4 regions of the Erwinia sp. E_sp_B01_1 genome follow, and region 4 is predicted to be linked to each of the others. Evidence: predicted binding sites of a transcription regulator. Region 4 holds the regulator's gene; each other region holds the start of a gene.
The links. Region 4 encodes PurR, which represses purine synthesis genes. Its sites were predicted from a motif close to CANGCAAACGTTTGCNTG; they were not measured.
Positions count from the first base shown of each region.

Region 1: cvpA (colicin V production protein) is a predicted target of PurR. The motif match lies at 6,116-6,133, and genes of this name have one in related genera.
Region 2: purL (phosphoribosylformylglycinamidine synthase) is a predicted target of PurR. The motif match lies at 2,170-2,187, and genes of this name have one in related genera.
Region 3: rbsD (D-ribose pyranase) is a predicted target of PurR. The motif match lies at 2,953-2,970, and genes of this name have one in related genera.

Region 1 covers NZ_CP142208.1:3,362,372-3,370,292, forward strand. Annotated here, with positions in the region: gene hisP (histidine ABC transporter ATP-binding protein HisP) at 1-771, opposite strand, end outside; gene VRC33_RS15745 (ABC transporter permease) at 780-1,496, opposite strand; gene VRC33_RS15750 (histidine ABC transporter permease HisQ) at 1,493-2,179, opposite strand; gene argT (lysine/arginine/ornithine ABC transporter substrate-binding protein ArgT) at 2,278-3,060, opposite strand; gene VRC33_RS15760 (UbiX family flavin prenyltransferase) at 3,344-3,913, opposite strand; gene purF (amidophosphoribosyltransferase) at 4,021-5,538, opposite strand; gene cvpA (colicin V production protein) at 5,575-6,060, opposite strand; gene dedD (cell division protein DedD) at 6,418-7,122, opposite strand; gene folC (bifunctional tetrahydrofolate synthase/dihydrofolate synthase) at 7,112-7,921, opposite strand, start outside.
Region 2 covers NZ_CP142208.1:3,648,586-3,656,506, reverse strand. Annotated here, with positions in the region: gene tadA (tRNA adenosine(34) deaminase TadA) at 1-503, shown strand, start outside; gene mltF (membrane-bound lytic murein transglycosylase MltF) at 549-2,006, opposite strand; gene purL (phosphoribosylformylglycinamidine synthase) at 2,275-6,165, shown strand; gene VRC33_RS17060 (HAMP domain-containing sensor histidine kinase) at 6,752-7,921, shown strand, end outside.
Region 3 covers NZ_CP142208.1:4,746,690-4,754,610, forward strand. Annotated here, with positions in the region: gene rbsB (ribose ABC transporter substrate-binding protein RbsB) at 1-18, opposite strand, end outside; gene rbsC (ribose ABC transporter permease) at 41-1,009, opposite strand; gene rbsA (ribose ABC transporter ATP-binding protein RbsA) at 1,006-2,514, opposite strand; gene rbsD (D-ribose pyranase) at 2,522-2,941, opposite strand; gene VRC33_RS22040 ((S)-acetoin forming diacetyl reductase) at 3,132-3,905, opposite strand; partial or broken gene alsS (acetolactate synthase AlsS) at 3,926-5,603, opposite strand; gene budA (acetolactate decarboxylase) at 5,622-6,404, opposite strand; gene VRC33_RS22055 (LysR family transcriptional regulator) at 6,508-7,437, shown strand; gene VRC33_RS22060 (YgiW/YdeI family stress tolerance OB fold protein) at 7,418-7,816, opposite strand.
Region 4 covers NZ_CP142208.1:2,046,017-2,053,937, reverse strand. Annotated here, with positions in the region: gene gloA (lactoylglutathione lyase) at 1-385, shown strand, start outside; gene rnt (ribonuclease T) at 486-1,145, shown strand; gene VRC33_RS09900 (Grx4 family monothiol glutaredoxin) at 1,192-1,530, opposite strand; gene VRC33_RS09895 (C40 family peptidase) at 1,901-2,722, shown strand; gene VRC33_RS09890 (YnhF family membrane protein) at 2,762-2,851, opposite strand; gene purR (HTH-type transcriptional repressor PurR) at 3,135-4,160, shown strand; gene punR (DNA-binding transcriptional activator PunR) at 4,157-5,089, opposite strand; gene punC (purine nucleoside transporter PunC) at 5,202-6,392, shown strand; gene cfa (cyclopropane fatty acyl phospholipid synthase) at 6,687-7,835, shown strand; gene VRC33_RS09865 (riboflavin synthase subunit alpha) at 7,882-7,921, opposite strand, start outside.

The DNA.
Region 1 (7,921 bases), 1.3 Mb from region 4:
TTTCAGCGCGCCTGAAAGGAACTGCTGCAGGCGGGTACTTTTCGGATTAGTGAACACATCTTCAGGACGCCCCTCTTCCTCAATTTTACCCTGATGCAGGAAAATCACATGGCTGGAGACATGGCGGGCGAACTCCATCTCGTGGGTAACCACCACCATAGTTTTGCCCTCTTCCGCCAGCTTCTGCATGATCTTCAGCACTTCACCCACCAGCTCTGGATCCAGCGCTGAAGTCGGTTCATCAAACAGCAGTACCTCAGGCTCCATCGCCAGCGCACGGGCAATAGAAACACGCTGCTGCTGACCACCGGACAGGTTTACCGGATATTTGCCGCGGGCACGCTCATCAATGCCCACTTTATCCAGATATTTCACCGCACGAGCCTGAGCTTCCGCTTTGCTGAGCCCCAGCACCTGAATGGGCGCCTCCATCACATTCTGTAAAACCGTCAGGTGGCTCCACAGGTTGAAGTGCTGGAACACCATAGTCAGGCTGGTACGCAGCGCTCGCAGTTGCTCTTTATCGGACACCTTGAGCTGGCCATCGGTATCACGCACCAGATGAATATTCTGGTTGTTGACCGAAATCGTGCCTTCGCTCGGCTTCTCAAGGAAGTTGATACAGCGCAGGAAGGTGCTTTTTCCCGATCCGGAAGACCCTATGATGCTGATCACGTCACCGGCATTTGCCTGCAGTGACACGCCCTTCAGCACCTCATGTTCGCCATAACGTTTATGCAGTTCAGTTACGTTTAATTTATTGTCGGCCATAATTCTGCTCAATGAGTTGATGAAGGTTTAACGTGCGCCAGCCAGCGTTTTTCCGCCTTGCGGAACAGACTAATCAACACATACGAGATTATCAGGTAGAGCACCGCCGCAATGCCAAAAGCGATAAAGGGCTGATAGGTGGCGGAGTTGATATCGCGGGCGACTTTCAACAGATCCGGCACCGTTGCGGTAAAGGCCAGCGCCGTAGAGTGCAGCATCAAAATCACTTCATTGCTGTAGGCAGGCAGTGCCGTGCGCAAAGCCGAAGGCATGATGATGCACCGGTAAAGTTTGAAGGTGGAAAATCCATAAGCGCGTGCGGCTTCAATTTCACCGTGAGGAACCGACCGGATGGCACCGGCGAAAATTTCCGTGGTGTAAGCACAGGTATTCAGCGTCAGCGCCAGCAGCGTACAGTTAAGGCCGCTGCGGAAGAACGCATTCAGCAAATCGTTGCCCTTGACGATTTCCAGCGTGTACATCCCGGAGTAGAAGATCAGCAGCTGAACATACAGCGGCGTGCCACGGAAGACGTAAGTAAACAGCCATACAGGGAAACGCACAGCGGTGATGGAGGAAACGCGGGCGATGGAGAGCAGCACGGCCAGGCAGCCGCCCAGCACCACGGAAATCACCAGCAGCCAGAGAGTGATGGCTACGCCAGAGAAACGATAACCGTCCGTCCACAACAGGGCTTTCCAGTATTCCTGAATAATATCAATCATAAATCAGCCCTTCTTACGCCCACCGAATAACGGCGCTCAAGCCACATCAGCACGCCGTTGGAAAGCGTGGTAAACACCAGGTAGATCACCCCGGCGACAACCGCAAAATAGAAAGGTTGCCAGGTACTTTTCCCGGCCAGCTGGGTCGCTTTAACCACATCTTCCAGCCCCAGTAGCGAAACCAGCGCGGTTGCCTTGAGGATAACCTGCCAGTTATTGCCAATGCCCGGCAGCGCAAAGCGCATCATGCCCGGGAAAAGAATGCGGCGAAAGGTCTGTGAGGAGGTAAAGCCGAACGCTGTCGCAGCTTCAATCTGCCCTCTCGGCACCGCCATATAGGCACCCCGAAAAGTTTCAGTGAAGTATGCGCCATAGATAAAGCCAAGAGTGATGATACCGGCAACCATAGGATCAATATCGAACTGATCGACGCCAAGCATATCGGTAAACTGGTTCAGGGCTATCTGCAGACCGTAGAAAATCAGCAGCATCAATACCAGATCGGGCACGCCACGGATCAGCGTGGTATAGCCTTCGAAAATCATCCGCAACAGACGATTATGAGAAAGTTTGGCCCCGGCGCCAACTAAACCAAGGATAACGGCAAGCAACACCGAGCTGAGTGCCAGCTCAAGCGTGACCAGCGCCCCTTTAAAAATTACTTCAGAATATCCATACAGCATAGGCCTGCCTTTGTTTTAACTTCGCGTTTCATCCGCCTGTGGCGTACAAAACAGGGGCCGCAGTCCGCAGACTGGCGGGCCCCCATGACAGGTTTTACTTAACCGCCGTACACGTCAAAGTCGAAATATTTTTTAGCTAACTTGTCGTAGGTGCCATCTTTGCGAATTTCATCAAACGCTTTGTCGATGGCCGCTTTCAGCTCGGTATCATCTTTACGCATGCCCATACCGGTACCCACACCAAAGATTTTTTCATCTTTCACCGCAGGACCAGCGAAAGCGTAATCTTTCCCGGCTGGCTGTTTCAGGAAACCTTCGCTGGCAGCGACTTCATCCTGGAAGGCTGCATCGATACGGCCGGCAGTCAGATCCTGATAAACCAGATCCTGATTGGCATAAGGCGTCACGTTGATGCCTTTTGGACGCCAGTTTTCATTGGCGTAGGTTTCCTGGGTGGTGCCCTGCAGCAGACCGATGGTTTTGCCTTTCAGCGACTCAAGGGTAGGCAGGATTTTTGAGCCTTTTGGCGCAATCAGACGGGCGTTAGCTGCGTAGAGTTTTTCCGAGAAAGCGATCTCCTGCTGACGCTTTTCGGTAATGGAGAGCGAAGAGATGATGGCATCAATTTTCTTCGCTTTCAGCGAGGGGATTAACGCATCGAAATCGCTTTCAACGTAGGTACATTTAGTCGCCATACGTTTACAGATTTCATTAGCCAGATCGATATCGAAGCCAGCCAGTTGACCTTGTGCATTTTTAGATTCAAAAGGCGCGTAGGTTGGATCGGTGCCAATGCGCAGCGTCTTCGGCGCGGCAGCAAACGCGCTGCTGGCGCTGGAAAGAGCCAGCAGAAGAGAAAGAGCCAGGACCTGCTTTTTCATAGATTACCCTCGAATATGGTCTTTTATTATGTCGATCGTGATGTTGTTAGCGCAGTCAGAACACATCTCTTTTGCAGATTTCATGCCAGTTTTGCCTTCACCTGCCCCATTGCTGCGCAATCAGCTTGTTTCGCCGTATAACAGCGCAAACGCCTTGATTGTGGGGAAATATATAACAGGTTTGTGGAAAGACAGGGCGAACAATGTTGCATTTTGGTGCACTGAATGCACAAAAAGCGATTCAGCACCTGGCTACGCACTCAAATGGTGCATAAAAGCAGGGTTATGCACCCTGCCAGCGCGTGAAGAGATCTTTATCAAGCGTGATATCAAATTGATCGAGAACGCGATTCACCGTCTGATCAACAATATCCATAATATTTTCAGGGCGATGATAGAAGGCCGGTACCGGTGGCATAATAATTGCCCCCAGTTCAGCCGCCGTGGTCATCATCCGCAGGTGGCCAAGATGTAGGGGGGTTTCACGTACGCAGAGAACCAGTTTACGGCGCTCTTTCAGCACTACATCGGCCGCACGCGTCAGCAGGCCATCGGTGTAGCTGTGGACAATCCCTGAAAGGGTTTTCATCGAACAGGGCAGGATGACCATGCCATCGGTTTTAAACGAACCGGAAGAGATGCTGGCAGCAATATCCCGCACGTCATGCACCACATCGGCCAGTGCCTGAACATCGCGTACCGAATAGTCGCTTTCCAGTGCCAGCGTCTGCCGGGCAGCCTGACTCATCACCAGATGGGTTTCCACCTCGCTGACCTGCTGCAAAATCTGCAGCGCACGGACGCCATAAATCACGCCGCTGGCACCTGAAATGCCAATAATGAGTCTTTTCATAAATATCCTGCCGGGCTGAAAATCAAAGTATGACACCTGAGCGCCAAAAAAGAAATGGGCCGGAATCGCTTCCGGCCCACTTTTACCTGCTGTCACTACTCAGGGTATTAGCCTTCGTTGTGCATTTCCAGGTTTTCCACTTCGTTCTGACGGGCCATGGCTTTGGCATCATCATTACGCAGCGACTGGAGGTACTCCAGATATTGCTGATCGACATCTTTGGTGACGTAGATTCCGTTAAATACCGAGCACTCGAACTGCGCGATATCCGGGTTTTCTTCCCTTACGGCTTCAATCAGATCGTCCAGGTCCTGGAAGATCAGGCCATCAGCACCAATCAGCTGGCGGATCTCTTCCACTTCACGGCCATGAGCAATCAGCTCCGTCGCGCTCGGCATATCGATGCCATAGACGTTCGGGAAACGGATTTCCGGTGCCGCAGAAGCCAGGTAGACTTTCTTCGCGCCCGCTTCACGGGCCATTTCGATGATCTGTTCGCAGGTGGTACCGCGAACAATAGAGTCATCTACCAGCAGCACGTTTTTGCCGCGGAATTCAGCCCGGTTAGCGTTCAGCTTACGGCGAACCGCACTGCGACGCTGATGCTGACCTGGCATAATAAACGTACGGCCTACGTAGCGGTTTTTCACAAACCCCTGGCGATACGGCTTATCCAGGATACGGGCCATTTCCAGCGCGATATCACATGATGTTTCCGGGATGGGAATGACCACATCGATGTCCAGGTCTTCCCACTCACGGGCAATTTTCTCACCCAGCTTGGTGCCCATACGAACACGGGCGCTGTAGACAGAGATTTTGTCCAGGAACGAGTCCGGGCGGGCAAAATAGACGTATTCGAACAGGCAAGGATTGAATTTCGGGTTCTCTGCACACTGACGGGTAAACAACTGACCTTTATCAGTGACATAAACCGCTTCACCTGGCGCCACATCCCGCAGGAATTCGAAGCCCAGGGTATCCATTGCCACGCTTTCGGAGGCGACCATATATTCGTTACGGCCATCCGGCATACTGCGCTTGCCGATCACCAGTGGGCGAATCCCGTTGGGATCGCGGAAAGCGACAAGGCCATGACCGATGATCATTGCCACACAGGCATAGGCGCCACGGACGCTCTTGTGCACGGCAGTCACAGCGGCAAAGATGTTATCGGCTTCCAGCGGATAGTGCTGAAAACGATCCAGCTCCTGAGCAAAAATGTTCAGCAGGATCTCAGAATCTGAGGTGGTGTTAACGTGACGACGACCGCTTTCAAACAGCTGCTTACGCAGTTCGTGAGCGTTGGTCAGGTTACCATTGTGCGCAAGCGTGATGCCGTAAGGCGAGTTCACGTAGAAAGGCTGAGCTTCAGAAGCGCTGGAGCTTCCCGCTGTCGGATAACGGACGTGGCCGATACCCATGTTGCCCTGCAGACGCTGCATATGGCGGGCTTCAAATACATCGCTGACCAGGCCGTTTGCTTTACGCAGGCGGAAGCATTTTAATGCATCAATGGTTACGATGCCTGCGGCATCCTGCCCACGGTGCTGGAGCACCGTTAACGCGTCATAAATCGACTGGTTGACCGGCATGAATCCGGCGATCCCGACAATACCGCACATGTGGTTATTTCCTCATAAGCCGTAACCCCGGTTCTATTACCGGGGCAAAAAACTCGACGTACTCTTCAGGTAATCAAAGAACCACCTGATGACGTAACTAAACTGGGGAACCAGCTGGGACTGTTGCCAGTCAGGGCTTTTTGAAAAGCCGGTGAAGGTATCGAGGAAAAACAGAATAGCTGACACGATCAGCACACCACGTAATGCCCCGAAACAGACGCCCAACACTCTGTCGGTACCCGACAGGCCGGTTTTTTCAACCAGCGAACCAATGACGAAGTTGACGATGGCTCCCACTAACAGCGTGGCCACGAACAACACCCCAATGGCGATTCCATTTCGAACCAGTTCGTCTTCAAAACCGGTAAACCAGACGGCAAGGTAGGAGTAGTAATGACTGGCGACAAAAAATGCGCAACCCCAGGTGACGAGAGATAAGGCTTCCCGAACAAACCCACGGATCAGGCTGACAAGAGCCGAAAAACCAATAACCGCAATAATGACGTAATCTATCCAGACCATGAACTCTTCCAGCGACTGTGCCCCTGCATCCAGTTCGGGGCGAATTCTAACAGAAAAAGAAAACGTTTGCGTAGCGTTTTCCTGTGCCAGTTTAATTAATGCCATGTGTAAAAAAACCAGCCATCATGCCTGCTGGCGGCTTGCGGTCACACCCGGCAAGCCTGCTTATGTAACAGACTGACTTTTAACCACTTAAAGACAATTACCACGGCGTCAGCAAACAGCGAAACGGCAGAAATCCTGCGATTTTAAAAGGCTCAGGCTCTTACATTAATAGCGCCAGACTAACGTAATACAGGGTGGAATCACTCCACCCTGTTAAGTGGCCCGGCGGCCGCAGTACATCCCCTGAAAAACCTAACGGGCACTGTAAGGTTTAACTACCCCACCGAGTCCGGAAATGCCTTTCAGTTCGCTAACCGCCGCCTGCATCTTCGCTTTAGAGGCGTCCGGTCCGACGTAGATTCGGGTTATCTCGCCCTGTACCGGTGTGGATGGCACGGTAAAGGCGCGATAACCAGAAAGACGGAGCTGCGCGACAACTTCATTGACCTTGCTGGCGTTTTTCAACGCGCCCAGCTGAACAACATAAGCCTGACCGGAAGGTGCGCTCTGCTGCGCAGGTTCGGCAGGCTGAGCTTCTGGTTTAGGTTGTGGCTTAGGCTTTTCAACCGGTTTTTCCGCCGGTTTCTCTACCGGTTTAGGCTTAGGCTTCTCTACCGGTCTGGTCACCGGCTTTGATTCCACCACAGGTGGAGGAGCCACGACGCTTGGATGATTGCTGGATTGCGGCGCTGTGGAGCCGCTTTCGGCCTGTGAAGTGTTGCTGGCGGCTTTACCTTCCGCCGTTGCCCCTTCCGGCGGCTGCGAAGGCAGCGGTTGAGTGACTGGCGGTACCAGGTCATTCTCCTGCTGATCGCCAGGTTTCGGCACCAGCGGTATCGCCGCAAACTCTTCTTTATAGTGCTTTTTTTTGCCGTCGAGCAAACCCGGCAGAATGATGACGCCCAGTGCTACTATAATGACGGTCCCGACTAAACGGTTTTGAAACTTACTGGCCACTGCCGTTCTCCGCTTCCCTCGTTTCCATTACGTGTGCCACGGTGTGGAAAGAGCCACACACCAGCACAATATCCTGCTCTGCTGCCTGCTTAAGCGCCTGATGATAAGCATCAGCGACGGAGACAAAGGCCTGAGCCTCAGGCAAATGTGCCTGCAACTCCCCGGCGTTTGCGCCGCGCGGCCCTTCAAGTGGCGCGCAGTACCAGTAGTCAACCTCAGGTTTCAGACAGGCCAGGGTGCCGGCGATATCTTTGTCATGCAGCATCCCTACTACGGCGTGAACCTTACCGGTTTTCGGCAGATCGCGCAGGCGCCCTGCCAGATAGCTGGCGGCGTGGGGATTATGCGCCACATCAAGAATCACTCGCGGGGCTTCGGCAACTGTCTGAAAACGGCCAGGCAGAATTGCCTTATCCAGCCACTGATAAACGATCGCTTCATCAACGTGTAGCGGTGAGGCACGCAGCGCAGCAAGTGCAGTGGCCGCATTGGGCATCGGCACCTGCGGCAACGGCAGGCCCTGAAGCGCACCCTGAGCATCAGTAAATGACCAGCTCTCCTCAGAGACGCTGTAGTGCCAGTCACGCCCGCACTTAAGCAGATGGGCACCCAGATTATCCGCCACTTCAGCTATGGTGTGGGGCATATCAGGCTCACCGACGACCGCCGGTTTGCCGCCACGAAATACCCCGGCTTTTTCACGGCCAATGCTTTCACGATCGGGCCCCAGCCAGTCGGTATGGTCCAGGGCAATACTGGTTATCACGGCAACGTCGGCATCCACAATATTAGTGGCATC
Region 2 (7,921 bases), 1.6 Mb from region 4:
TGATAGCAAGTGATGAATTCTGGATGCGCCACGCTCTGATGCTGGCGCGTCGGGCCTGGGAAGAGGGTGAGGTCCCCGTGGGTGCCGTGCTGGTTCAGGGTGACAGAGTGATTGGTGAGGGGTGGAACCGCCCTATTGGTCATCATGATCCTACCGCTCATGCTGAAATTATGGCGCTGCGGCAGGGAGGAAAAGTGCTGGAGAATTATCGCCTGCTGGATACCACACTTTATGTCACGCTGGAGCCTTGTGTGATGTGTGCCGGAGCGATGATCCACGGGCGTATCGACCGTCTGGTCTTTGGCGCTAAAGATGAGAAAACCGGTGCTGCCGGTTCCCTGATCGATGTACTGGGTCATCCGGGCATGAATCATCAGGTGAAGATTGAGCAGGGCGTGCTGGCAGAAGAGTGCGCAGGCATCATCAGTGATTTCTTCCGTCACCGCCGTGCTGAAAAAAAGGCGTTGCGCGATCTGCTGCGTGGGCATGCAGAAGAGAAGTAGATCTGAGCGGGCGAAAGCGAAAGGCTTCCGCCCGTTTTTATTGCATTAATTCAGGGCAATTTTTGGCGCCACGACCGGATAGCCTTCACCCATCTCAGCTTCATACGCCGCACGCTGGGCCAGTTTACGTTCCTGGTCCTGCAGATAGCCAACCAGGCTCATCTGATAGAGGCGGATATTCTCCACGTAGTTATAGGCTTCCTGACCCCGTGCATAGCCGTAGTTGGTCTGGCTGTAGTAACGCTTCTGGCTCAGCATCGGCAGACGCTGCTTCACATCCGCCCAGCTGTCCGGGTTGCCTTTTTGCTTCTCTGTCAGCTTGCGGGCATCCAGCATATGGGCATAACCCATGTTGTACGCCGCCAGCGCAAACCAGATACGCTCATCTTCCGGGATGGTTGGTGGCACTTTTTCCATCATTCGCGTCAGGTACTGGCTGCCGCCACGGATACTCTGCTCAGGATCGGTTCTGTCGCTGACGTTGAGGCTTTCCGCAGTATTGCGCGTCAGCATCATCATGCCCCGTACCCCGGTCGGCGACGTTGCCTGAGGATTCCAGTGCGACTCCTGATAGGAAATTGCCGCCAGCAACCGCCAGTCTATCTCGCTGGCATATTTTTCAAACAGAGGGCGAATATCCGGCAACGTCCCATCAATTGCCCGCAGGAAAGTGCGCGTATCGACATAATCAAAGGTGCCCACATGACCGAGATACTTCTCGTCCAGCCGTGCCATCGCCCCTTCTTCACCCATCTGGTTGAAGTAGTCGAGCAGAGCCGCGTTCAGGCTGTCATCCTGATCGCGCTGCATATACCAGGTGATGGGCTCTTCATCGGTGATATCAAAAGCCACGGCCAGCTGTGGGTGGATGCGTTGCAGCAGGGCTATGGAAACTGAATCACCCACGGTGTAGTCCAGTTTTCCATCGGCCACAGCTTCAAGCAGCGAGGTAGGGCTCTGATCGGTGGAAATAGCCCAGTCCAGGTCGGGATACTGGTTCTGCTTGATACCGCGCAGCGTGGCGAGATAGGCAGAATCAGAAGCCACGGTCAGGCGGCCATGAATATCCCCCAGGCTTTTAGGCCGGGGTTTCCCCATCCGGTAAACCAGCTGTTGGGAGACAGAGTAATAAGTAGGGCCAGTGCGGAAATGAGAAAAGCGATCGTTGTTGTAAATTAATCCTGCTGCCAGAACGTCCGCCTTATCATCTTCCAGATCGTCAAACAGGTCGCTGAGGTTCTGGCGCACGGTGATTTTCAGTTTCACCCCCAGATAATCGGCGAAGCGTTTCGCCAGCTCATAATCCATTCCCGCTGGGGCTTTATTGATTGTGTAGTAAGTCAGCGGGGAGTTCAGGGTGCTGACACGTAGCACTCCCCGTGATTTTATCTGTTCTATCTGGTCCTGCTGTCCCCCATACCAGGGGATGGCAGGCCACAGTGCCAGCGCAAGCAGCACGGTAACCAGACCGATAAACAGATAATTAAATTTAAGGCGTTTCAAATGGTTATCTCTCGATGTCTCTCAGGTTCTGTCTGTAACGGCAGTATTTGATGTCTATAATGGATCCTGAGCCTGAGGCATTCTGCGCAACTCGGTGGTCCTGCGCAACTGAATTCAAAGTGGATTGGGTGAAATTCATCCAATTGCCTGGACCGATAAATTCTGCGCAAACGGTTTCGTAATGGGTGGGGATTCTCTATAATACCGCCCGTTTTCCCTGTTGCGCCCAAAGAAGCGTCGCCCGGCGCTTCCAGACGAGAGATCTTTATTGATGGAAATTCTGCGTGGTTCGCCCGCTCTGTCGGCATTTCGTATTACCAAACTGCTGGCTCGCTTTCAGGACGCTCACCTGCCGGTGAGTGATATTTACGCTGAGTACGTCCATTTCGCCGACGTCAGCACGCCTCTTAACGCGGATGAAAAAGCCCGTTTACAGCGCCTGCTGAAATACGGTCCCTCTCTCGCCGAACATACTCCGGAAGGGCGCCTGATTCTGGTCACGCCTCGTCCTGGAACGATTTCGCCGTGGTCTTCTAAAGCGACCGACATCGCACACAACTGCGATTTACCTCAGGTACTTCGTCTTGAGCGTGGTCTGGCCTTCTATGTAAAAGCGCCACAGCTGACTGAAGCACAGTGGTCACAGCTGGCCGCTCTGCTGCACGATCGCATGATGGAAATCGTTCTCAGTGAACTCAGCCAGGCTGAGCAATTATTTGCTCACCACCAGCCCGCTCCGCTGCAGAGTGTTGATGTGCTGGGCGAAGGCCGTGAAGCGCTGGATAAAGCCAACCGTAAACTGGGTCTGGCGCTGGCCGATGATGAGATCGACTATCTGCTGGCAGCGTTTGAAAAACTGGGGCGCAACCCGAACGACATTGAGCTGTACATGTTTGCTCAGGCCAACTCTGAGCACTGCCGCCACAAGATCTTCAACGCCGACTGGGTGATTGATGGCGAGCAACAGCCTAAATCGCTGTTCAAAATGATCAAAAACACCTTTGAGAAAACGCCGGACCACGTGCTGTCTGCCTATAAAGACAACGCCGCGGTAATGGAAGGCTCTCAGGTTGGTCGCTTCTACGCTGACGCAGAGAAGGGCCAGTATGATTTCCATCAGGAAGAAGCGCATATCCTGATGAAAGTTGAAACGCACAACCACCCAACGGCAATCTCCCCCTGGCCGGGTGCGGCTACCGGTTCAGGTGGCGAAATCCGTGATGAGGGTGCAACCGGTCGCGGCGCAAAACCTAAAGCGGGCCTGGTGGGTTTCTCCGTTTCTAACCTGCGTATTCCTGGCTTTGAACAGCCGTGGGAAGAAGATTTTGGGAAGCCAGACCGCATTGTTACCGCGCTGGATATCATGACCGAAGGTCCACTGGGCGGAGCAGCCTTTAACAACGAATTTGGCCGTCCTGCCCTGAATGGCTACTTCCGTACCTACGAAGAGCAGGTCAACAGCCACAATGGCGTTGAGCTACGTGGCTACCACAAGCCGATCATGCTGGCAGGCGGGATTGGCAACATCCGTGCCGATCACGTGCAGAAAGGTGAAATCACCGTCGGCGCCAAACTGATTGTGCTGGGTGGCCCGGCGATGAATATCGGTCTGGGCGGCGGCGCAGCTTCTTCAATGGCCTCCGGCCAGTCCGATGCCGATCTGGATTTCGCTTCAGTACAGCGTGACAACCCGGAAATGGAGCGTCGCTGTCAGGAAGTGATTGACCGTTGCTGGGAGCTGGGCCAGGACAACCCGATTCTGTTCATCCATGACGTAGGTGCGGGCGGGCTCTCTAACGCCATGCCGGAACTGGTCAGTGATGGCGAGCGCGGTGGCCGTTTCAACCTGCGTGATATCCTGAACGATGAGCAGGGCATGAGCCCGCTGGAAGTCTGGTGTAATGAATCTCAGGAACGTTACGTCATGGCCGTGGCTCCCGAGAAGCTGGCACAGTTCGATGCACTCTGTAAGCGTGAACGTGCGCCTTATGCGGTGATCGGCGAAGCTACTGAAGAGATGCACCTGTCCCTTTCTGACAGCCACTTCGATAACAAACCTATTGATATGCCGCTGGACGTGCTGCTGGGTAAAACGCCTAAAATGACCCGCGATGTCACCACGCTTAAGGCGCAGGGTGAGGCTCTGGTCCGTGAAGGCATTACCGTCGCTGACGCCGTGAATCGCGTACTGCACCTGCCTGCTGTGGCGGAAAAAACGTTCCTCGTGACCATCGGCGACCGTTCCGTTACCGGGATGGTCGCTCGTGACCAGATGGTCGGACCCTGGCAGATCCCGGTAGCTAACTGTGCAGTGACCACTGCCAGCCTCGACAGCTACTACGGCGAAGCGATGGCGCTGGGCGAACGTGCACCGGTTGCCCTGCTGGACTTCGCAGCCTCTGGCCGTCTGGCCGTGGGCGAAGCGATCACCAACATCGCGGCAACGCAGATTGGATCGCTCAAGCGTATCAAGCTCTCTGCTAACTGGATGGCCGCTGCCGGTCACCCTGGTGAAGATGCTGGCTTATATGAAGCGGTTAAAGCCGTGGGTGAAGAGCTTTGTCCGGCGCTGGGGATTACTATCCCGGTCGGCAAAGATTCCATGTCGATGAAAACCCGCTGGCAGCACGGCACCGAACAGCGCGAGATGACCTCTCCGATGTCGCTGGTGATCACCGCCTTTGCCCGTGTTGAAGATGTTCGCCGCACGGTAATTCCTCAGCTGCAACCTCAGCAGGACAATGCGCTGTTGCTGATCGACCTCGGCCAGGGCGTAAATGCGCTGGGCGCGACCGCTCTGTCACAGGTTTACCGTCAGTTGGGTGACAAGCCTGCCGATGTGCGTGATGCGCAGCAGCTGGCTGGCTTCTTCAACGCCATGCAGGCGCTGGTTGCCGAAGGCAAACTGCTGGCCTATCACGACCGTTCAGACGGTGGACTGCTGGTCACGCTGGCCGAGATGGCCTTCACCGGGCATTGCGGCATCGAAGCGGATATCGCCTCGCTGGGCAGCGATGCTCTTGCTGCCCTGTTTAATGAAGAACTGGGTGCAGTGATTCAGGTCGCTGCTGCCGACCGTGCTCACGTTGAGCAGGTGTTTGCAGATCAGGGTCTGGGTAAATGTGTTCACTTCCTGGGCAAGGCGCTGCAGGGCGACCGTTTTGTCATCACTTCGGGTGACTCAGCAGTCTACAGCGAAAGCCGTACCACACTGCGTACCTGGTGGGCTGAAACCACCTGGCAGATGCAGCGTCTGCGCGACAACCCTGAATGTGCCGATCAGGAACATGAAGCCAAGAAGAACGACCTTGATCCGGGCCTGAACGTAGATCTGACGTTTAAGCCGGAAGAAGATATCGCGGCACCTTACATTGCTACCGGCGCACGTCCTAAAGTTGCCGTGCTGCGTGAGCAGGGCGTGAACTCTCACATTGAAATGGCCGCGGCATTCCATCGCGCCGGTTTCGATGCGGTAGATGTGCATATGAGCGATCTGCTGGCAGGACGTCGTGGCCTGGAAGATTTCCAGACGCTGGTGGCCTGTGGCGGCTTCTCCTACGGTGACGTGCTGGGCGCTGGGGAAGGCTGGGCGAAATCCATTCTCTTCAATACCCGCGTGCGTGATGAGTTTGAAACCTTCTTCCACCGTCCGCAAACGCTGGCGCTGGGCGTCTGTAACGGTTGCCAGATGATGTCGAATCTGCGTGAACTGATCCCTGGCAGCGAAGCCTGGCCACGCTTTGTGCGCAACCAGTCCGAGCGTTTCGAAGCGCGCTTCAGCCTGGTGGAAGTGGCCGCAAGCCCTTCACTGATGCTGGATGGCATGGTGGGATCGCGGATGCCAATCGCCGTTTCTCACGGGGAAGGTTTTGTTGAGGTGCGTGATAATTCGCATCTGGCCACGCTGGAGAGTAAAGGTCTGGTGGCGCTGCGTTTCGTTGACCACTTCGGCAAGGTTACCCAGCACTATCCGGCGAACCCTAACGGTTCACCGAATGGTATCACCGCCGTAACCAACGAAAGTGGTCGTGTGACCATCATGATGCCGCATCCGGAACGTGTGTTCCGTACCGTCAGCAACTCCTGGCATCCGGCAGAGTGGGGCGAAGACAGCCCGTGGATGCGTATCTTCCGCAATGCGCGTAAACAGCTTGGTTAAGTAGTTCAAAGGGCAACCCTGATACGGTTGCCCTTTTATCTTTAAAGGTGTGTTGCAATATTGCGACAGAAGCGCTCAGAAGGTGTCGCCGATAGGTGACATATAACCTGTTGATTTAGTTGCACCAATGCGATTTATCCTAAGACCGTTTCCAATTGGCGACAGTTCTTTTGACCAGCCAGTCCGAAACGCATACCCCTGTTAAAACCACGTCTAAATAAATTCTTTTTATTCATGCAGTTAAAAAAAATTTAAACATCTGGCACGCTTGTTGCTATAGTCTCTGCAGTGGCTCATTCACCTGGTTACGACAGCCCTGCGAAAGCGGACAAGCGCTTCATAACAACCCGAATGACGCACAATACGGTGCCTGCCGTCCACCAAACCGATAACAGACCACTTTGTGGCTTTATCAAACTTCGGACGCAACGTTGAGTTAGGCACCACCTATTTTCTGTGATGATCACTTCGTCACAGCGGCAATGGCAGATTCCTGGAATCTGCCATTTTTCGTTTGGGATACAGGGCTTTCCTCAGGGGCGTTACTCAGCTAGCATCGAAACAGCGCGTAACCTGAGAGACTCTTGTGAAAAAATGGCGTTTATTCCCCCGTTCCCTGCGTCAGCTTGTACTGATGGCCTTCCTGCTGGTATTACTGCCGCTGCTAGTGCTTGCCTGGCAGGCGTGGGAGAGTCTTTCAGCCCTCAGTGAACGAGCGGCCGATACCAACCGCACAACCCTGACCGACGTCCGTCGCAGCGAAGCTATGGCGCGAACTGCGCTGGAGCTGGAACGCAGCTACCGGCAATACTGTGTGCTTGACGATGCCATGCTGGCCAATCTCTATCAGACTCAGCGTACCAAATACAGCCAGATGCTTGATGAACAAGCTTCCGTACTGCCTGGCAGTCAAATCACTGATACCCTCCACCGTTCACTCAGCCAGCTGAACAAAATCAGCTGTGATAACAGTAGTCCTGTTAAAACCTCCGCCGCCGCACTGGAAGCGTTCTCGCAGGCAAATGCCCAACTGGTGCAGTCCACCCGTGAAGTGGTGTTTTCACGCGGTCTTCAACTTCAGCGTGAAATAGCCGAGCGCGGCCAGTATTTTGGCTGGCAGGCGCTGATCCTCTTCCTGCTCAGCCTGGGTCTGGTTCTGCTGTTTACCCGGATGATTATCGGGCCAGTGAAAGCGGTGGAGAAGATGATCAACCGGTTAGGGGAGGGCAGGCCGCTGAGCCATAATCTGGCCTATAAAGGCCCGCGTGAGTTACGCTCCCTCGGGCAACGGATCCTCTGGCTCAGTGAGCGACTGGCGTGGCTGGAATCCCAGCGCCATGAGTTTCTGCGTCATATCTCCCATGAGCTGAAAACGCCGCTCGCCAGTATGCGTGAAGGAACGGCACTGCTGGCGGATGAGGTGGTAGGCAAGCTGACGCCCGATCAGCAGGAAGTGGTCAGCATCCTGGATCAAAGCAGCCGGCATCTGCAGCGGCTGATTGAACAGCTGCTGGATTACAACCGCAAACTCTCCGAAGCGCCCGTGGCTATGGGCGAGGTGCAGCTTGAGCCGCTGATAAACAGCATTGTCAGCTCCCACAGCCTGACGGCACGCGCTAAAATGATGCAGACGGAAGTGACGCTTCCGGTCAGTGCCTGTCGGGCCGATGCCACGCTTCTGACGCGGGCCATCGATAATCTCTATTCGAATGCGATACACTATGGCGGCGAATCCGGTACCATCTGGATCCGCAGT
Region 3 (7,921 bases), 2.1 Mb from region 4:
AGTCAGTTTCATTTTCATCATAAATTCCTGTAGGAGAGTATTATTTACTGCTTTTGTTATCTACCAGCACCGCCAGCAGTATCACCACAGCTTTGACGATCATTTGGTAGTAAGACGAAACACCGAGCAGGTTCAGCCCGTTATTTAAAAAACCGAGGATCAGGGCACCAATAAGGGTTCCCATAATCCGTCCTTTGCCGCCCGCCAGGCTGGTACCGCCCAGCACAACCGCTGCGATAGCATCCAGCTCATAGCCGGTGCCTGCCGTTGGCTGAGCAGAAGAGAGACGGGCAACTTCAATGGTGCTGGCCAGCGCGGCCAGCATACCGGACAGCGCATAAACGATAATTTTGACGCGGTTAACGCTGATGCCGGATAACCGTGTAGCCGCTTCATTGCCACCCAGCGCATAGATGTAGCGGCCCAGGCGGGTGTGATGCAGCATGTACCAGGCAGCCAGGAACACCAGCCCCATAATCCACACCGGCGTTGGGATACCCAGCGGGCGACCAATCCCGAACCAGCCAAGCAGGTCGGCATTGTCGTTAAAGCCGGTGTTCACCGGGCTGCCGTTGGTATAGACCATGGTGACGCCACGCAATAACAGCATCATCACCAGCGTGGCAATAAAGGCCTGAACCTTGCCTTTTGCCACTATGGTTCCGGTGATGGCGCCAATAAGGGTGCCCAGCGCCAGCGATGCCACAACGGCCACCAGCGCATTCACTTCCATACCAACCAGAGAAGCCCCAACCGCTCCGGTTAACGCCAGCAGAGAACCCACGGAAAGGTCGATACCCGACGTCAGGATCACCAGCGTCATACCCACAGCCATGATGGCGTTGACCGAGGTCTGCTGGAGAATGTTGAACATATTGTTAAGGGTGAAGAAATTCGGGCTAAGGCTGGAGACAATCACGATCAGCACAATCAACGCGATCAGTGATTTTTGCTCCAGCAGCCAGCTTTTGCTGAATACTCGGTTGGCTCGAAGGGTCTGGGTACTCATGGTTGTAGCTCCACGCTATGTTGCTTACCGACTGCCGCCGCCATTAACACTTCCTGCGTGGCCTGTTCAATGGGGAAATCTCCGCTCAGTCGCCCTTCATGCATCACCAGCACGCGGTCGCTCATGCCCAGCACTTCCGGCATCTCTGAGGAGACAAGGATGATGCTCAGCCCTTCTTCCTTGAACTGGTTGATCAACTGGTAGATCTCTTTTTTCGCGCCGACGTCCACCCCACGGGTAGGTTCATCCAGAATCAGCACTTTTGGCCGGGTCATCAGCCCACGGGCGATAGCGACCTTTTGCTGGTTGCCGCCGGAGAGCAGCCCAATGGGTTGCTCCATCGAAGGCGTTTTCACATTGAAGAGTTTGATAAAATCGCTGACCGCCAGCTGCTCTTCCGCGTGCTTCAGCCTTCCTCCGCTGTGGCTGAAATAGTCCAGCGCCGTCAGAGACATGTTCTCTTTCACCGACATACCGAGCACCAGCCCGTCACGTTTACGATCTTCAGAGATATAAACGATGCCGTTTTGCAGACCCTGTTCTGGCGAACGCGTGGTGACCTCTTTACCGTCAAGACTCACGCTTCCGCTGTGGCGGGGCATCGCGCCATACAGCACCTTCATTAATTCAGTCCGGCCTGCGCCCATCAGACCCGCCACACCGAGAATTTCACCTTTACGCAGGGTAAAGCTCACGTTATCGACGCCAGGTCCGGTGAGGTTTTCGACTTTAAGCCGCACCTCGCCCGGCGCTTTATCCAGACGGGGATACTGCTCTTCAAGCTTGCGGCCCACCATCATTTCAATCAGCGAATCTTCTGTCAGGGTCTCCACTTCGCGTTCAGCAATAAACTGACCGTCGCGGAAGATGGTGACGTCATCGCAGATCTCGAAGATCTCTTTCATGCGGTGCGAAATATAGACAATGCCGCATCCCTGCGCCTTCAGCTCGCGGATCACCCGGAACAGCGAAGCCGTTTCGGTATCGGTAAGCGCATCGGTAGGTTCATCCATCACAATCACTTTTGACTGGTAGCTCAGTACCTTGGCGATCTCAACCATCTGCTGATCGCCAATCGACAGATCGCCCACCAGCTTGTGGCTGCTGAAGCGCAGATTCAGCCGCTTTAGTAGGAGATCGGCTTCCGCGTGCATCTTGTTCCACTGAATTCGGCCAAAGGCGTTCACAAATTCCCGTCCCAGAAAGATGTTTTCCGCAATGCTGAGCTGGGGGATCAGGTTCAGTTCCTGATGGATGATGCCGATCCCGGCTTCCTGAGACGCTTTGGGACCATTGAATGAGACCTCGTTACCCAGCCATCTGATGGTGCCCGCATCACGCGGATAGATTCCGGTCATCACCTTCATCATGGTGGATTTTCCGGCGCCATTTTCACCCACCAGCGCCATCACGCGCCCCGGATAAACCGAGAGTGCAGCCCCAGAGAGCGCCTTCACGCCGGGGAAGGATTTATCAATGCCTTGCAGTTGCAGTAAAGGTTGCATGATCGCCTCAGAAGGTCACGCCAGCGCACAGGATGATGTTCGCGTAGGGGGAACATTCCCCACTGCGGATCACCGCATGGCTGCGCTGAGTTTGCTGTTTGAACTGTTCATGACTGACGTACTGGATAGAAAGGGTGTTTCCCTGATGTTGCTGCAGCAAGTCGAGCAGGGCTAACAGCTCGCTATGGAGTTGAGGATTGTGAGTTTTGATCTCTTCCGCGATGACTGCACTTTCTACCTGCATCTCTTCGGTTACGGCCTGCACCACCTGCATAAAGCTGGGAATACCTTTCATCAGGGCCAGATCGATACGCTGTGTTCCGATCGGGATCGGTAAGCCAGCATCGCCTATTACCAGGCTGTCGGTATGCCCCAGGCGGGAGACCAGGGACGAAATTTCAGAATTCAGTAAGGTGCCTTTTTTCATCTTTCACTCCAGAGCGAAACGTTTCGCTGATCGGGAGTGTATGAGAGGTAGAGGCGAAAACAACGGGCAAAGCATGAAATTGTGATCGCCATCGAAACGTTTCGCTGTCGCGTGGCGAAGTTTGACTTAAGGTATTTAATTGGCAGGGCGAGGGGGACTGGCCGGCAGTAACCGGCCATATTAAGCGGAATTAATTGAAGACCATACCGCCATCAATCAGCAGCGACTGGCCGGTCATATAGTCTGAGTCTGGCCCCGCCAGGAAGGAAACGCAGGCCGAAACATCTTCCGGTTCAGAGAGGCGGCCCAGCGTGATGCGTTTAGCAAACTCAGCGGTGCCGTAGCCCACAGGCTGGCCGGCGGCGCTGGAAACCTGGCGATCGATCTCATCCCACATCGGTGTTTTCACAATGCCGGGGCAGTAACCGTTAACAGTGATGCCAGCCGGAGCAAGGTCACGGGCGGCGGTTTGCGTCAACCCGCGCACGGCGAATTTACTGGAGCTGTAAACCGCCAGCTCAGGATTGCCCACATGCCCCGCCTGAGAGCAGGCGTTGATGATCTTGCCACCGTGCCCTTCTGCTTTAAACGCTTTCACCGCAGCCTGAATGCCCCAGATCACCCCTTTAACATTGATGTTGTAAACTTTGTCGACAGTTTCCGGGGTAATCTCCTCGATCGGCGTAGTGGGAGCCACTCCGGCATTGTTGACGATGACATCAAATCCGCCCAGCTCCTGACGCGCCTGCTCTACGGCAGCAAACACCTGATCGCGCTGCGAGACATCCACAGTGACCGCCAGCGCTTTGCCGCCTCCGCTGATAATCTCACCGGCAACCTGCTGCGCAGTCTGGCTGTTGAAATCCGCCACGGCGACGGCAAATCCATCTTTTGCGAGCCGTAAGGCGATGGCCCGGCCAATCCCCTGACCGCTTCCGGTCACTAACGCTACTTTGGTTTTCATACCTTCTCCTTGAACCGTTATTAAAGAATCTGACTCAGGTGCAGCTGGCCCATCAGCATAGGGTTGTCGGCATAATCCACCGGCACCGCCACCACGGCAGGCCCCTGCACATCCATCGCCTTACGCAGCGTTGGCTCCAGCGCATCGGCGCTTTCCACGGCAAATCCCGCCGCGCCAAAAGCTTCGGCATAGGCTTTGAAATCCACTGGCCCGAATTTCACCCCGGAAACGCGCTGATATTTCTTCTGTTCCTGCATGGCGACCATGTTGTATTCCTCATCCACCCAGATGATGTGCAGAATATTTGCCTTCAGCCTCACAGCCGTTTCCAGTTCCATACTTGACTGGAGGAATCCCCCGTCGCCGGAAACTGACACCACCTTGCGGCTGGGATCCACCAGCCAGGCACCAATCGCCCAGGGCAGGGCAACGCCCATGGTCTGTTGCCCGTTGGAGATCATGATCTGACGGGCGCGGAAGCTGTAAAGGTAACGGGCGATCCAGATATGGAAACTGCCCATATCCACCGTCAGGGTGACGTCGCTGTTAATGATGTCCTGCATCGCCCGTACGATACGCAGCGGATGCAGGGCAAACTGATTGAGGTTTTGTCCCTGCAACGAGAGCAATTCCCGCTGTTGCTGACGATCCTGCAGAATGGCGGCGGCCTGATTGCTGAGCTGTAACGGCGAGGCGATACGTTCAGCCAGTTTGTCCAGCGTGGCGGCGATATCGCCCACCAGTTCCGCATCCGGCAGATAACAGTTATCCGCCTCCGCAGGCAGCACGTCGATGTGCACCAGCGTAGCCGTACCGCTGTTCCACATTGCCGGTTCATACTCCACCGGGCTGTAACCGATAGTGACGATCAAATCCGCCTGACGCAGCAGACGATCGCCCGCCTGATTGTTGAAAAGCCCGACCCGGCCAGCGAAGCGGGAAAAATGCTCCTGACGAACGGCGCCCGCAGCCTGATAGGTACTGGTGACCGGAATGTGGCTCCGCTCCAGCAGGCGATGTAAAGCCGCACTGTTTTCCGGCTGGCTGGCCATCAGACCGAGCAGCAGCACGGGGTTTTTCGCCTGCGCTATCTGCCGCGCGACGGCGTCGATTGCCACGTCCGGTGCGGCACCCAGCAGTATCTGCCCTTTGCACGAGAGCAGATTGCCACGGGCGGGTTGATCCACAATATCCTGAGGCAGACTGACGAAGGCTCCCCCCGCGGCCATGCTCAGCCTGACGAAAAGCGTTGGAAACTACCTCCGACAGGGCGTTAGCATCCGTGACTTCCACAGCATATTTGGTGACCGGACGAAACATGGCAACGGTATCCATGCTCTGATGCACCTGTTTGGCGCTGTCGGCACGTTTCACCGCCCCGCCCAAAGCCACAACCGGATCGCCTTCACTGGTGGCGGTAGCCATCCCGGTGATCAGGTTCGAACAGCCGGGGCCGGAGGTCACCAGCGCCACGCCTGCATTGCCGGTCAGTCGCCCTACGGCCGCGGCCATAAACGCTGCATTAGCTTCATGGCGTACGGGAATAGTCTGTATTGAGGAGTCCAGTAGCGAATCAAAAACCTTGTCGATTTTCGCACCGGGAATGCCGAAGACCTGCTTAACGCCCTGCATTTCTAGCTGCGCTACCACCAAATCGGCACCGTGCTGCCACAGTTGAGTATCGGTTGGGTTTTTCATCATCACTCCTTAGGGGAATTAGCTCTCTACAGAACGAATGGCTGAATCGAGGTTGTCGGGATTCAGGTTGGCCTGCAGAAAATCACGGTCTTCGGGCAGGTCGATCACCAGCTTGCTGATTTCTCCAAAGGTCAGTACGCCCTCTTCAAGCTGATAATCAAGCAGATGTCCGCCGCCCTGACGATCGTCGGTAATAAAGTGTTCGTGATAGCCCGCGACGTTAATGCCCTGCATATACTGCGGCGTACGGAAGCCAATCAGCACGCCGTTGCGCTGGCTGAAATGGAAGGTGGGCTGCTGGCCAAGCACTTCCGGCATGGAGCGATAAGGGCGGTGCTGGCAGGGAACGGTACGGGTCTCGGCGGCTGAAAAACGGCCATCAATGCGCAAGGCACAGAACTGATTATCGGAAGTGACCTGACTGTCGATAATGTCGTGAATTGCCTGGCGGCTGGCAGGCTTACTAAAATGATGGCGATGCTGCGGCCGGAAGAACGTCATCACCGCAAAGGGCGTTTTCTGGTGCGGGCTGGCTTCCCGCGCGCTGCCGTCAGAGCGCAGTTGATAGACTTCGCTGTCGAAGGCGATCAGTTCTCCATCAAGCTGGTTAAACGTTCCCAGTCCGAAATCCCCTTTTTTCAGCAGATCGGCCACCGTGATGCTGCCATCGTAAACTCCGCTGAGCAACGCGCTCATCAGGGAGGTCTGATAGATTACGCTTTCTGGCTTATGCTGCTGCAATGCACTGACGGTCGACGCCAACTGTTGCTCACATAAACAGTCAGTTACAGAATGTTTCATGGCATCCTCGCGGCTTTATAGTTAAGAATCATTAACAGGATGTTGACTCGATTCAGGCGCGGGTACCAATATAGGAAAGCCATCACTTTGAGACGTTTTTGATATGGAACTTCGCCATCTGCGCTATTTCGTTGCCGTTGCCCAAACCCACAACTTTACCAGGGCCGCAGAGATGCTGGGAATTTCCCAGCCGCCCCTGAGCCAGCAAATCCTGCGGCTGGAGCGGGAAATTGGCTTACCTTTATTGAAAAGGTTGACCCGTAGCGTTGAACTGACTGAAGCCGGGGAGGCGTTTTACCAGGATGCGTGCCAGATCCTGGAGCTGACCGGTCATGCGCTGGAAAAAGCGAAGGGGATTGCCCGTGGCGTCAGTGGGCGGCTTTCGCTGGGTTTCGCCAGTTCAGTGGCCTTTCATGCCGGGGTTTTCACTCTGCTGAAGGATTTTCAGACGCGCTATCCGGAGATGACGTTGTCCACGCGTGAGCAGAATATGGCATCGCTGATGCACGATTTGCAGGAGGGTTTGCTGGATGCGGCCTTTGTCCGTCTGCCCTGTGAAAGCAGTAAAGCCTTTAATCTGAAGGTGATAGCCAGTGAGAAAATGCTGGTGGCTCTCCCACCGGGGCATCACCTGGCGGGGGAAGCGAGGGTGTCGCTGGAACACCTGGCTGATGAAGCACTGATTTTGTTTCCACAGGAAGTGGCGCCCAGCCTGTATGAACTGATTGTCAGCGCCTGCCTGCGGGCGGGTTTTCAACCTAAAACCGCTCAGCAGGCGCCTCAGATTGCCTCAGCCATTGGCAGGGTGGCCAGCGGAGTGGGCTTTACCATCGTGCCGGAATCGCTCGGCTGTATCCGCCATCCTGGCGTCACATTTCATCCTGTTGATGATGCGGTGCTGAACAGCGATATCGCGCTGGCCTGGCGCAGGCTGGATCGCTCACCTGCGGTGCTGCATCTGGTCGCCATGCTGGCCAGCACCAGACAGGGGACTCTCCCCCTGCGGCGGACGTTTAGCCCTGGATTTTTCTGACCTGTTTCACGTCCAGTTCAAGCGAGTTGAAGTCTTTATCCAGTTTCCCCTGCAGCTCGACTTTGTCGGCAGGGGTAATGGTTTGCCCATCCCAGCGCTTGTGATCGATCTCAACGTTCATCGTGCCTGTGGCATCACGGAAAGTGTAGTCTTCATCACCCACACGCTTTTCAATCTGACCACGCAGGGTCACCCAGGCATCATCCTTCATATCCTGAGCCTGTTTCACCGTAGCTACCGTACCATTCGGGCCAGAAAATCCGCCATTCTGTACCACGGCAGGCGAGCCATTCTGGTCAACGAAGCCCCCGTTCTGAGCAGCAAGAACCGGCATCGAAACCAGAGCGGTAATAGCGAGTAGTGCAGCGGTCTTTTTCATCATAGTCACCTTTATTCCCTTGAGGATGGCAGTCAATACTGCGCGGATTTGTTGTCTTCGGGAGCCAGTTAACCACAGGGTTCTTAACAGGATCTTAAGAACCCG
Region 4 (7,921 bases):
TCGCGTTGGCGATCTGCAACGCTCCGTAGATTTTTACACCAAAGTTTTAGGCATGCGCCTGCTGCGTACCAGCGAAAACACCGAATATAAATACACTCTGGCCTTTGTTGGCTACACCGAAGAGAGCGAAGGTGCAGTGATTGAGCTGACCTACAACTGGGGTGTGGACAGCTACAATCTGGGCGATGCCTATGGCCATATCGCGCTGGGTGTTGATGATGTGGCAGCAACCTGTGACCGCATCCGCGCTGACGGTGGCAACGTCACCCGTGAAGCGGGTCCGGTTAAAGGCGGCACCACCATCATTGCCTTTGTTGAAGATCCGGATGGCTACAAAATTGAACTGATTGAGAACAAACACGCTGGCCACGGCCTGGGTGCTTAATTTTTTCAGGGGTGTCCGGTGGACACCTCCCTTCCCCTGCTGCATCTCGCGGTGAAATTTGCCATAATGCGCGCTGCATTTTTTCGCCAATGAGATCCTGATGTCTGAATCGAACGAACTGAACGCCCTCAGCAGCCGTTTTCGCGGTTTTTATCCGGTAGTGATTGATGTGGAAACCGCCGGGTTTGATGCGAAGACCAACGCATTACTGGAAATTGCCGCCGTCACCCTGAAAATGGATGAGAATGGCTGGCTGGAGAAGGATGAAACGCTCCATTTCCACGTAGAGCCGTTTGAAGGTTCCGTTCTGCAACCTGAAGCATTGGCCTTTAACGGCATAGACCCTGCCAATCCGCTGCGCGGCGCGGTAAGTGAATATGAAGCCCTGCATGCTATTTTCAAGATGGTACGCAAAGGCCTTAAAGATCATGGCTGCAACCGCGCGATTATGGTGGCCCATAATGCAACCTTCGATCTCAATTTCACCAACGCTGCCGCTGAGCGTGCGGGTTTGAAACGTAACCCTTTCCACCCCTTCGTCACCTTTGATACTGCTGCATTAAGCGGGCTGGTATTGGGTCAGACCGTGCTGGCTAAAGCCTGCGCCGCAGCGGGAATGGCTTTTGACAGTTCTCAGGCTCACTCTGCCCTGTACGATACGGTGCAAACCGCAGACCTGTTCTGCGAACTGGTTAACAGGTGGAAGCGTTTGGGTGGCTGGCCATTACCTTTGCCGGAAGATGCGGAAAACGAAGCGTAAAAAAAGGCGGAGATTTGCATCTCCGCCTTTTTTATTTTACTGCCGCTTATTCAGCAGCGTCAGAAGGGTATTTCTGAGCTGTCTCTTTGATCAGCTGCTGCAGTTCGCCCTGCTGATACATCTGAATGATGATGTCGCAACCACCGACCAGCTCACCATCAATCCATAACTGCGGGAAGGTTGGCCAGTTGGCGTATTTTGGCAGCTCAGCACGAATTTCCGGGTTCTGCAGAATATCTACATAGGCAAAACGCTCGCCGCAGGCAGAGAGTGCCTGAACGGCCTGGGCAGAAAAGCCACAGCTTGGCAGTTTTGGTGAACCTTTCATGTAGAGCAGAATCGGGTTTTCTGCTATCTGGCGCTCAATTTTCTCAATAGTACTCATAAATGGCTTCCTTAAACGGATACTTCGTGTCTATTTATTGTAGCGACTCTGTCCCTCTGATGAAAACGACATTTTCAGCAGGATGATGCGCCGGCGAACCTGAAAACCTGCCCACTGAACAATAAAGTAACATTTTGCTGCTGTTTTCGTCGGATTAATCATTAAGATAAGCCTTATGATTGCGCAGATAACCAGCTGATTCAGCTTATTTTTACAGGTTTTACTTGTTCTGTATCATTGAAACAAAAAAGACCTTACCTTTTGTTAATAAGTTAGATTAGAATTGCGAAATGTCCCTGCTGAAAAGCAGAATCCCCTGTTTCTGACGCGTTCCGGCCACCCGCCTGAGCACAAATGGTTAATGGTAACGATGCGTTTACTCATCACGCTTTTCATGCTGGCCTTTGCCCAGCTGTTTTTTAACATGGCGCACGCATCGCCACATGCGCCTGTTAATGCAAATCACCATAAAGCAGATGCCGCCACCCCTGCCCGCGAAGATGAGCGACGTAAACGCCGGACGGTAAAAACCAGCGCTACCAAAAAAGTTAAAGAGTCCACCAGCAAGAAACCCCGCGACGTTACCGCTAATAAGCCCCGGCTTAAAAAGAAAGCCCCTCAGCAGACAACTACCCTCACCGCCGGCAAATATAAAAAGAAAACTGCGCTGCACGATGAGAAAAAACGCTACGGGCGTCGTGGCAAAATAATTAAAAAATCTGAAGAGCTGACCGCAGGCTCGCTTTCTGCCCCGCTTAAATTGAGCAAAGCTCACCGTGCCCGCTACCAGAAAGCACGCGAAACGGCGATGACCAAGCTGATGGGCCAGTTGGGTAAACCTTATCAGTGGGGTGGGACTTCACCTAAAACCGGTTTTGATTGCAGTGGGCTGGTCTGGTATGCCTATAAAGATTTAGTGAAGTTTAAAATCCCGCGAACGGCGAACGAGATGTATCACCTGCGTGATGCCGCTAACATCAAACGGGATGAACTGGAAAAAGGCGATCTGGTCTTCTTCCGCATCAATGGCCGGGGCACGGCAGATCATGTTGGTGTCTATCTGGGCGGTGGGAAGTTTATCCAGTCTCCGCGTACGGGCAAAGATATTCAGGTCAGCGCGCTGGGCGAAGATTACTGGCAGCGTCACTACATTGGTGCCCGCCGGGTGATGACGCCAAAAACGATTCGTTAAGCGCTGAAAACAAGGGCCGGGCAATCGGCCCCTGAAGGTTTAATGCATAACGGCGGTAAAGCTGAAAGCAATAATGACCAGCAGTGCTCCCAGCGTGGTCATTAACGATAACTTCAGATCGGTGTCCATATGTGCTCCTGAATAACCCTACAATTAATGGTGTCATTGATTTTCCCATACTTGTCAGTAAAAATCTCGTTTTCTCTGCTCAGCCTTGTTAGAATCCTTTTTTTGTTGCGCAACGGCCCGCGCCTTGTGGCGTTCCGCGGTCGGCAGGCAATCCCCTTTCCTTTCTGACGTCTCCGTAAGCATCAAAAAAACGTCGTATGACGTCAGATTTTCATCCTTACCAGGCAAACGATTAACAACAGACTTATCATCAAGTTAAGATAAGCGCAGGAGTAGCTATTTCATGGCAACGATAAAAGATGTGGCCAGACAGGCAGGCGTGTCTACCACCACCGTATCGCATGTTATTAACAAGACGCGTTTCGTCGCAGAAGAGACACGTGAAGCAGTATGGGCCGCAATCAAGGCGCTTCACTATTCACCCAGCGCCGTGGCCCGCAGTCTCAAAGTGAATCACACTAAAACTATCGGGCTGCTGGCAACGTCCAGCGAAGCGCCCTATTTTGCTGAAATTATTGAAGCCATAGAGAATCGTTGTTTTGCCAAAGGCTATACGTTGATCCTGGGCAATGCGCATAACGAACTGCAAAAGCAGCAGGCCTATCTCTCCATGATGGCGCAGAAGCGTGTGGATGGCCTGCTGGTGATGTGTTCCGAATATCCTGAACCTCTGATCAGGATGCTGGAAGAGCATCGCAATATACCGATGGTCGTCATGGACTGGGGTGAATCCCGTGGCGACTTCACCGATACCGTTCTGGATAACGCTTTTCAGGGTGGCTATCTGGCCGGGCGTTACCTGATTGACCGCGGGCACCGTGATATTGGCGTGATCCCTGGCCAGTTGGAACGCAATACGGGCGGGGGTCGCCATGCTGGTTTTCTGAAGGCTTTGTCAGAAGCAGGCATAACTTTGCGCCCGGAGTGGCTGGTTCAGGGAGATTTTGAACCTGAGTCCGGTTATCAGGCCATGCAGAAAATTTTATCGCAGAAGCAGCGCCCCACGGCAGTATTTTGTGGTGGCGACGTCATGGCAATGGGCGCGATTTGTGCTGCAGATGAGCTGGGCTTACGCGTGCCCCAGGACATTTCCGTGATCGGTTATGACAATGTGCGCAACGCCCGCTATTTCACACCGGCATTGACCACCGTCCATCAGCCTAAAGAACGCCTGGGCGAAACGGCTTTTGATATGTTGCTGGACCGTATCACCAGCAAGCGCGAAGATCCGCAGACCATAGAGGTTCATCCATCATTGATTGAACGCCGTTCAGTAGCAGATGGCCCCTTCCTGGACTATCGACGCTAACCGACGCTGTCGCCTGCTGAATTATCCTCGCGCAGCCATTCACTGTTTAAGGTGTCGCTTTCACCCAGGTAGTCCAGCAGCCAGCTCAATGCGGGCGAGGCCTGTTGTTCAGACCAGCTTACGCAACAGGGACTGTCGGGAAACGCCGTCTCAAGCGTTAACTCATGCAGCGCGCCGCTTTGTAACAGGGGGCGTGCGAAATGACCCGGGACCATCCCCACGCAAAGCCCGGCCAGCAGGCAGTCGAAGCCGCTTTCCCATTCCGGCACCACCAGACGACGCTGATTATCCAGCGTCCAGGTGGTTCTTTTAGGTAAGGCACGGGAGGTGTCCTCAATCACCAGCGAGGGCCATTCCCGGATAGCTTCCTCACTGACCTCACCCGTTAATGCAGCCAGCGGGTGCCCGGCCCCCACCACGCAACGCCAGTTCAACGCGCCCATATTGCGAAAGGCAAAACGTCCACCCACCGGAATAGCCTGAGTGGCACCAATAGCGACATCCACACGGCCATCTGCCAGCGCATCCCAGACACCATTAAACACCTCCGCAGAAAGATGCAGCTCCATGTCCGGAAAATGGCGGTAAAAATCGACCACTAACTGCCGTGTGCGCCGGGGCTTAACTATGCGATCCACGGCGATATTTATCTGCCCCCGCCAGCCGTTGGCGACCTGCTGACACTGACGGCGGGTGGCGAGCATTTTTTTGATAACACTTCGCCCCTCCTGGATGAACACCGCGCCGGCTGCGGTTAATACCACATCCCGGTGACGGCGCTCAAACAGCGGAACGGCCAGCCACTCTTCCAGTTGCCGGACGGTATAACTGATGGCTGAAGGCACGCGATGCAGCTCAGCTGCTGCTGCGGTGAAACTGCCGCTACGCGCCACTGCATCAACCACTTCAAGAGAATGTTCTGACCACATAATCTGCCTGCAATATTTTTGAACGCAACCTGCAAATATTACCGTTTCACAACATAAAGGGCACGCGATTACACTCTGCGGCGTTTCATTCATCTGAATAAAAGAGCTACTCATGCCCGCTAAAGGATTCATTGTCTACCTCGCGCTGCTAAGCATTGCCGGTTTTCTCGCCACCGATATGTACCTGCCCGCTTTCGGCGCCATGCAGCAGGACCTGCAAACAGACGCAGGCGCAATCAGCGCCAGCCTCAGCCTGTTTCTCGCGGGCTTCGCCAGTGCCCAGTTGTTCTGGGGGCCGCTGTCAGATCGCATCGGTCGCAAGCCGGTTTTACTGATGGGGCTGAGCCTGTTTGCGGTGAGTTGTGCTGCTATGTGGTGGGTGGAATCTGCAACCCTATTGCTGGCGCTGCGTTTCATCCAGGCAGTGGGGATTTGTGCGGCGGCTGTAACCTGGCAGGCGCTGGTAGTGGATCGCTATCCTGCGACGCAGGCTAACCGTGTCTTTGCCTCTATTATGCCGCTGGTAGCGCTCTCTCCTGCTCTTGCGCCGCTGCTTGGCGCGTGGTTGTTGAATCACTTTAGCTGGCGGGTCATTTTTCTTACGCTGATGCTGGTGGCGGTGGTATTGCTGATTTCCACGCTCTTCATAGCCTCCTCCGGGAAGAAAAACCCTGCTGCACCGGTTTCAGCAACCGGTTTTTTCAGTCTGCTGAAATCCCCGGCTTTCACCGGCAACGTTTTGATTTACTCCGCCTGTTCGGCCAGCTTTTTCGCCTGGTTGACGGGGTCCCCTTTTATTTTGGGTGCGCTGGGTATGTCGCCGGGCGATATCGGTTTGAGCTATGTTCCTCAGACTCTGGCCTTTTTGATCGGAGGTTATGGCTGCCGCTCACTGCTTAAACGTACCGAAGGGCATTCACTGCTTCCCTGGCTGATTGCGGTTTACTCGCTGAGTATTCTGGCCTTCTTTATTGCTGCGCAGAGGGATACCCCTTCACTGTATGGATTGCTCATACCTTTCTGTGGAATTGCACTGGCGAACGGAGCGATTTATCCGGTAGTGGTATCGAATGCGTTACTGCCCTTTCCGGAGTCCAGTGGTAAGGCCGCAGCTCTGCAGAACACGTTACAGCTGGGGTTATGCTGCGTTGCCAGCATGATAGTCTCTGCTTTTATCTCCACGTCACTGCTGACCACCTCCCTGGTGATGGGATCCACTGTTGTTTTGGTGGGTATCGGCTATATTTTACAACGGGTGAAGTCTGAAAAGCTGGCGCTGGCGGGCAGTCATAACGGTCATTAAGGCGTCAAATCAATTGATTAGCATCCTAACAATAATCAATTGAATATTGCCTGACGTGAGCATATACTCCTTTCAGGCATCAAAAAAACAACAGGTTACAACCTTTTTTTATCCTGACAGGGTGGTCAGCATTTTCTTTGCGCAACGTTCGTTGCGCAACTCTGCAGGTATTCAAATCAATTCTCTGTAACGCCGGATTTCAGGCGCACGGGAAAGCCGTGCGTGTTCTCAAACCCTGTAGAAATTGTCTATTCTATTTCTCAGGTTTCAATCACACAGAGTGATGGGGAAGCTATGAGTTCATCGATTATAGAAGAAGCGAGCCTTGAAGAAAATCAGTGGTACCGAATCGTTCAGGAGATGTTGCGCAACGCTGATATTGAAATGAATGGCACGCGCCCCTGGGATATCAAGGTCACCAATCCGGCGTTTTTCAAACGCGTCATACAGGAAGGTTCGCTGGGGCTGGGTGAAAGCTATATGGATGGCTGGTGGGAGTGCGAGCGGCTGGATATCTTTTTCCAGCATGTTTTGCAGGCCAAACTTGACCAGCAGCTCCCTCACCATTTCAAAGATACGCTAAGAATTGCTGCAGCCCGGTTAACCAATCTGCAATCACGCAAGCGGGCGTGGATAGTGGGTAAAGAACATTACGATCTGGGTAATGACCTTTTCTCACTGATGCTGGATTCCCATATGCAGTATTCCTGCGGTTACTGGAAAGAAGCAGAAACCCTTGAGCAGGCGCAAACCGCTAAATTAAAAATGATCTGCGATAAGCTGCAATTAATGCCGGGTATGACTTTGCTGGATATCGGCTGCGGCTGGGGTGGGCTGGCTGAATTTGCCGCCCACCATTATGGGGTCAGCGTCGTTGGCGTGACTATTTCTGCTGAACAGCAAAAAATGGCCCAGCAGCGGTGTGAAGGCCTGGATGCCACTATTCTTCTGCAGGATTATCGCGACCTTAATCAACAGTTCGATCGCATTGTGTCGGTCGGAATGTTCGAGCACGTGGGTCCCAAGAATTACGCCACCTATTTTGACGTGGTAAACCGTAATCTGAAACCTGATGGGATTTTCCTGCTGCATACTATTGGCGCTAATACCACCAATGAACATGTCGATCCCTGGATAAATAAATATATTTTCCCCAACGGCTGCCTGCCTTCAATTCGCCATATTGCTGAGGCGCATGAACCGCATTTCGTGATGGAAGACTGGCATAACTTTGGTCAGGATTACGACACCACATTAATGGCCTGGCATCAGCGCTTTCTTGCCGCCTGGCCCCAGCTGGCTGAGAATTACGGCGAGCGGTTTAAACGGATGTTCGTTTATTACCTGAATGCCTGTGCAGGTGCTTTTCGCGCTCGCGATATTCAGCTCTGGCAGGTGGTCTTTACCCACGGGATTGAAGGCGGTCTACGGGTGCCTCACTGAATCAGTGAAGGTTAAGGCCGGCATGTTGTCGGCCTTTTCATCCGGTTTATCTATGCGATTCTGGCTCTGCAGCGGCCAGTAAGGCA